DNA from 2 places in the Streptococcus sp. UBA4344 genome. Region 1 is predicted to be linked to the other one. Evidence: riboswitches for the same ligand, from Rfam matches in the RefSeq annotation. Region 1 holds a riboswitch; the other holds the start of a gene.
What was found. Region 1 has a riboswitch for thiamine pyrophosphate ahead of thiW (energy coupling factor transporter S component ThiW). Riboswitches for the same ligand answer to the same signal wherever they lie in the genome.
Positions count from the first base shown of each region.

Region 2: linked by a shared signal. The riboswitch ahead of thiT (energy-coupled thiamine transporter ThiT) and the one ahead of thiW (energy coupling factor transporter S component ThiW) in region 1 are both predicted to bind thiamine pyrophosphate.

Region 1 is NZ_DGTE01000007.1:10,213-13,617, reverse strand. Features, by position in the region: gene tenA (thiaminase II) at 1-818, opposite strand, end outside; gene B4D49_RS01410 (class I SAM-dependent DNA methyltransferase) at 802-1,515, opposite strand; gene thiW (energy coupling factor transporter S component ThiW) at 1,587-2,102, opposite strand; TPP riboswitch at 2,270-2,359, opposite strand; gene B4D49_RS01400 (Rgg/GadR/MutR family transcriptional regulator) at 2,508-3,371, shown strand.
Region 2 is NZ_DGTE01000006.1:7,011-10,415, reverse strand. Features, by position in the region: gene nrdE (class 1b ribonucleoside-diphosphate reductase subunit alpha) at 1-179, shown strand, start outside; gene nrdF (class 1b ribonucleoside-diphosphate reductase subunit beta) at 408-1,370, shown strand; TPP riboswitch at 1,470-1,567, shown strand; gene thiT (energy-coupled thiamine transporter ThiT) at 1,637-2,203, shown strand; gene ribE (6,7-dimethyl-8-ribityllumazine synthase) at 2,273-2,734, opposite strand; gene ribA (GTP cyclohydrolase II) at 2,746-3,405, opposite strand, start outside.

The DNA of each region.
Region 1 (3,405 bases):
GCATAGATGTCAGCAAATTTCTCCAAATAAATCGCATCAGCCTTTAAATAATGACAAACGGCCTCTTTTGACAAATTTCCTGCAATCATATTCTGGATAAAATCATCTTGATAAATCTTATCAACAAAGATAAGACTACGTTTTTTCATTTCATTAATCATTTTTTCTTCCTTTACAAATTTTTTAAAGTCATTTAAACATCGAATAGTGTAAAATCTCTGTCCTTGATTATCTTGAGGATTATCAGCGTTTGATAGGTAAATTCCTTTAATACCACATTTTTGAGCTTCAACTAGATTTCGAGAGCTGTCTTCTAGGTAAATAACTTTTTCGCCATTAAGAATTTCTTTATCAAGCAAGAAACGATAAAAAGCTTCAGTTTTATCCGCAAATCCTTCCTCAATACAAGAATAGATTTTAAAAAAGTATTTCAATACTGCTTTTGATTCAAGACCTATTTTAGCCAAATCATCATAATTTGAAGTGACCGCATAGATCACATAACCCTCTCTAGACAAATCTGCTAAAAACTCAGCTGCATGAGGCATCAGCAAGACTTTTTGATAAGCTTTAACTAGCTGCTCTTTAACTTTTTTGGCTTGATAGACCACATTTTTCTTCGCAAATAAATTAGCTAAATATTCTTGTGCTTCTATCATGTTTAAGCACCAAAGCTGCTTCTTAATTGACTGAGTATATGGGATGTTTGCATGTGATAATACTTGCTCTATAACCTCGTCCCATAATCCATAAGAATCAAAAATCACACCATCTAAATCTAGAAAAATAACCTTTTCAGCTTTATTTTTGAGCGACAAGGGCAACATAACCTCCTTTGTCGTATCCTTCAATCGGCTCTTCCACAAAATCATTAGTGTAGATTGGCTGAGCAGTTAGAGTTTGGAAATAACGAATGTTTGTCATACCAAGTTCATCACGAAGAATATTTTCTTTTTCAAGTGGCGAATGAAAAATGGCGGAGCGGACAAGCTCGATTGGATAAGGGAAAGTTGGTGCAATTTCTTTAAAGATTTCCTTGTCATACTCACCAACATGTGCAGCAAATTTGTACAAAATGCCATAAGCGCTTTCGACAGGCACATCAAGCAAGATTAAATGTCCACCTTTTTTCAGAGCTTTATGACAATTTTGGTATGCTGCTGATAAATTTTTGATATAACTTGAACAACCATTTAAATAAATGACATCATAAGCATTTGGAGTCAATTGGCTTGTTTCAGCATCGCCAATCTTAACAGTCATACCACGTTTTCTGGCAATTTCAGCCATGTCATTTGAAGGTTCAACACCACGTTGAACTTTGATACCATATTCACGATTGAGTGCTGCTTCAAACAAACCACTACCACAACCAATCGACAAAATATTATCCTTTTCAATACCATGCAATGCTCGGTGTAACAATTTCAGTTCACTAGCAAAGACATTTGCATTTGACATAAACCATTGATCATAAGCATTTGCATAACCATCAAACATTTTTGCTTTTTTCATTACCTATTTTCCCTCTTTGATTCCCTTAGCTACATATAATTTTTCCAAATGCATGAAATAACTTGAATACTTTAATCCTTTAATCCTTTAAGCACAGCCATTGCTAAGGCACCACCAATAAGTGTTGCTAAAACAAATCTTGGTGTAAAAAAGAGTAATGATTGTGCCTGACTAGCTTTTGATAAGACTTCTTCATCACCATGTGCTGAAAATGTCCAGAACCAGACCATAACAGGTGCTGAGACCAGTGAACCAATAATACCTGTTCCAAGAAACTCACCAAACCAAGACATGATTGGTTTCTTCGTTAAACGGTAAAAATAAGTTGCTAAAAATGCCCCCGGAACAGAACCGATAATTGCTAAAGGAGCCACACTAGCCACACCAGCTTGAGTTAAAATTCTCATAATAGCAACAATAAAAGCCATAGCCACAGCATAAAGTGGCGTCATAAATGTTCCAGCAATGATATTCATCACGCTTGACATGAAAGCCATACCTTCAATCCTAAAAAGCGGTGTTAACAAAAAGTCTAAGGCAATCATAATAGCTAAAACAGTTAAACGATGTACACGATTACTCGCCATAAAAATTCCTTTCCTGACACTAACATGCACCAAAAGCTCACAGAAATAAAAAGACTCCATTTGAAAAATCTCAAATGGAGTTTATCTATTTAAAAACTGCGAAACAGCTCTTTTGACTCTACAAAAGAACTATCTTATATCGATTTTTGCACAACAAAAAACAGCTTTTTGTTGCTCACACATTTCCCTTCGTCAGTTCTAACTGCATCAGGTTCAATGGGTATAATCTCAGCTTTTACGCACCCCAAATGTCTTATTTAATTACAGAATAACTATACCACACCACTTCTAAATATGCAACAATATTCAGAAAATTTTAGATAAAGGAAAATCTGCCCAGCAAGTTGTCAATTGATAAAAAAAGGGTATAATGTGTACAAAAGAACTTTTAAAATGGAGTAAAATATGAAATATTTAGGGCAGGCCTTCAAAGAATTAAGAGAAAGTAAACATATCTCGCTAGCTAAAGCCTCTGGCGGGCAATTCTCTCCTTCAATGCTCTCAAAATTTGAAAGCGGAAAGAATGACCTTTCTGCTCAAAAATTATTTATAGCACTTGAAAATACTCACATTGAAATCAATGAATTTCTTTATCTGACTAGAGGATTTTTAAAAAGCGACTTGGTAGAATTACAAGAGAAAATCTATGCTTGTGAGGAAAAATTTGATAGTGCTGGTTTACAAAAATTGTATGAAAGTGAACTTAAAAAACAGCAAGATCAAGAGACAGGAATGATATATGCGCTAATTGTTAAAGCACATTTGAAAGCCTTTGATGAGAGTGTTGAACTGACAGCTAAAGAGGAAACTTTTCTTTATAATTACCTTTTTGATACTGAAATTTGGGGCAATTATGAGCTGACATTACTTTCTATTTGCTCTACCTTATTATCTCCTGATTTGTTTACCATGTACGCTAGAGAATGCCTTCGAAAGACTGATTTTTTAGGAGAAATCAAAGAAAATCGAAAAATCATTCATAACATGTTGCTCAATGGTTTTCTGCTATGTATTGATGAGAACGATTTCATCAATGCTAATTACTTTGACAAACAAATTCAAAAGCATTTTTACCAAGAAAGCGAAGCTTATTATCGTATTGTTTATCTATGGGCAAAGGGGCTATTTAGCTACAAACAAGGGCAGCAGCAAGCTGGTAAGAAGCAAATGGAAGAGGCTATCCACGTTTTACGGATTTTAGAATGTCATTCAACTGCTGACTATTACACTTCTGGCATGCAAGAAGCCATTAAAGGCAATGACGATTAGGTATATTTTTTGAATATATTCAAAGTGCTTATTT
Region 2 (3,405 bases), on a different contig from region 1:
GCGATATTCCAGAAGGACTCTATGAATGGAAATTGCAAAGTAAACAAACCACTCGTGACCTGTCTATCTTGCGTCATTACGCTTTTAATAAAGGCCTTAAATCTATTTATTACATCCGTACCTTCACTGATGACGGTGAAGAAGTCGGTTCAAACCAATGTGAAAGCTGTGTGATTTAACTGAACACTTGTTATTGGTCCTAAAGGACCTAATAACAAGACGGCAACCGCTATGGCGGATTCCCTAGTTCACTTACCAACTTCATCAAATGACTAGTATCGAGTCATTTGGTTTTGTGTGATAACTGCTATGTGACGACATGAACCGGTACAACTTAAAGAACTTCAATTGAAGCGCCAGTCTTCTGGCTAGCTTTCTTATAACTACTCTTAGGAGAAATCAGAAACATGACTACATATTATAAAGCCATTAATTGGAATGAGATTGAAGATGTCATTGATAAATCAACTTGGGAAAAATTAACAGAACAATTCTGGCTTGATACGCGTATTCCTCTCTCAAATGATTTAGATGACTGGCGTAAACTCTCAGACCAAGAAAAAGATTTGGTTGGTAAGGTATTTGGTGGCTTAACTCTTCTTGATACCATGCAATCAGAATCTGGTGTTGAAGCTATTCGTGCAGATGTCAGAACACCTCATGAAGAAGCTGTTCTCAACAATATTCAATTCATGGAGTCAGTCCATGCCAAATCTTACTCTTCTATTTTTTCAACCCTGAATACAAAATCAGAGATTGAAGCCATTTTTGAATGGACAAATAACAACGAATATTTGCAGAAAAAAGCTAAAATCATTAATGATATTTATGAAAATGGTACTGCTCTGCAAAAAAAAGTTGCTTCAACTTTCCTTGAAACCTTTCTCTTCTATTCTGGATTTTTCACCCCTCTTTATTATCTTGGTAACAATAAATTGGCAAATGTCGCTGAAATTATCAAATTAATTATCCGTGATGAATCTGTTCATGGCACTTACATTGGATATAAATTCCAGCTTGGTTTCAATGAATTATCCGAAGAAGAACAAGAAGAATTGCGTGACTGGATGTATGATTTACTTTACCAACTTTATGAAAATGAAGAAAATTATACTAAAACACTCTATGACGAAGTAGGCTGGACCGAAGAAGTTCTGACTTTCTTACGCTACAACGCTAATAAAGCTCTTATGAACTTAGGCCAAGATCCGCTATTTCCTGATACCGCTAATGATGTCAATCCAATCGTCATGAATGGTATCTCAACTGGTACTTCTAATCACGACTTCTTTAGTCAGGTTGGAAACGGCTACCTTCTTGGTTCTGTCGAAGCTATGCAAGATGATGATTACAATTATGGTCTTGATTAGCATTTTCAAAAATTTTCGAAAACAAATTAGAATTTTCAAAAAATTATTGCAAACTGTCTTGACAAGAAACTTTCGTTCATGCTAGACTATAAGCAAATATATTTCACAAAGGAGTGCCTCTGGCTGAGATCGCATTTGCGAAATCCTGATAACCTGATCTCGTTAGGACGAGCGTAGGGATTGTGACATGACTTTTTTAAACTTGTTTGAAATCGCATTGAACATATTATCAGTAAAAAGCTCCTTTGTATTAGAAGGAGCTTTTTATGTCGTCAAAGAATTCTCAATTGTCTGCTTTAATTGAGACTGCACTTGTTGCTGCTTTTGCCATGGCCTTATCTTATATCCCAGATTTTGCTAGTTGGTTCACCCCTTCATTTGGTACTGTCCCTGTCGTTCTCTTTGCTCTAAGACGTGGTCCAAAATATGGAACTTTGGCTAGTTTGATTTGGGGATTACTTCATTTCATTTTAGGAAAAGTTTGGTACTTGGCTTTATCACAAGTTATTATTGAATACATTATCGCCTTTATCTCGATGGGATTAGCTGGTTTTCTATCTGCACCATTTCAAAATGCTCTTTCTAAAGATAACAAGGGACGCGCTTTAATTTACTCAACTATCGGTGCGATACTTGCTGTTTTCGTCCGCTATTTCTGGCATTATGTAGCAGGCTTTATCTTCTGGGGAAGCTATGCTCCAAAAGACATGTCTCCCTACTGGTATTCATTTACCGTCAACGGAACAGCTGGACTATTGACTTTGATTTTCGTCATTTTAGCACTTGCTATTATCATACCAACACAAGGAAAACTTTTCTTGGTAAAAAAATAACTATTCCTCTTTAAGCGTAACACTACAAAAGCTAAGGCTACTTGCCTTAGCTTTTGTCATGTCTTTAAATTAAATTTGTTTTGCCAAATTAATCATTTCAAGTACACCTTGTGCGCATTCGCTACCTTTATTTCCAGCTTTTGAACCTGAGCGTTCGATAGCTTGTTCGATATCTTCTGTCGTAACCACGCCAAACATGACTGGAATATCACTCGTAAGATTGATTTGACCAACACCTTTTGCCACTTCATTACAAACAAGGTCATAATGACTAGTTGACCCACGGATAACACTTCCGAGTGTGATAACTCCATCGTATTTGCCAGTCGCAACAATTTTTTTGGTCATGAATGGAATCTCAAAAGCACCTGGGACCCAATAAACATCAATATCTTCTTCAGCTACTTCGTTGCGAATCAAACCATCCATGGCACCTCCCAATAATTTTGAGGTGATAAATTCATTAAAACGTGCGACTACAATAGCAATTTTTAAGTCTTTTCCGATAAATTTTCCTTCAAATGTTGTCATGATTTTTCTCCTTATACGATATGTAGTAAATGATGAAATTTTTCTTGTTTGGTTTGCAAATAAGCACGATTTTCTTGATGAGCCGGCATCTGCAAAGGCAAGCGTTCAACAATCTCAACGCCAGATTTTTCAAGTTGCTCTAACTTGTCAGGATTGTTAGTCAATAACTTGATTTGCTTAATGTTCAAAAATGATAGAATATCTGCCGCAATTTGATAATCGCGCTCATCTGGTGCAAAACCAAGTTCAAGGTTGGCATCATAGGTATCCATACCTTCTTCTTGCAACTGGTAAGCCTTAAGTTTGTTTTTAAGTCCAATGCCACGTCCCTCTTGTCGAAGGTACAAAATAGCTCCGCGCCCAACTTTATCAATTTGGTTCATTGCTGCATGTAATTGCTCACCACAATCACAACGTAAAGAACCAAAAACATCTCCTGTCAAACATTCTGAGTGCAAACGCAATAAAAGTGGCTCATCGCTTGTTAACCCCCCCTTTGACAACAAAACGTGCTCACGATGTTCTTCATCTTCAAACAAGCGCAACTCAAAATCACCATAAGCCGATGGCAACTTTACCTTTGGGCTGTCTTGAAAACTCACATAACGGGCAATATCACCCACTTCAATCATGGTCAAATTCCATTTCTCAGCATACGTGTATAAATCAGT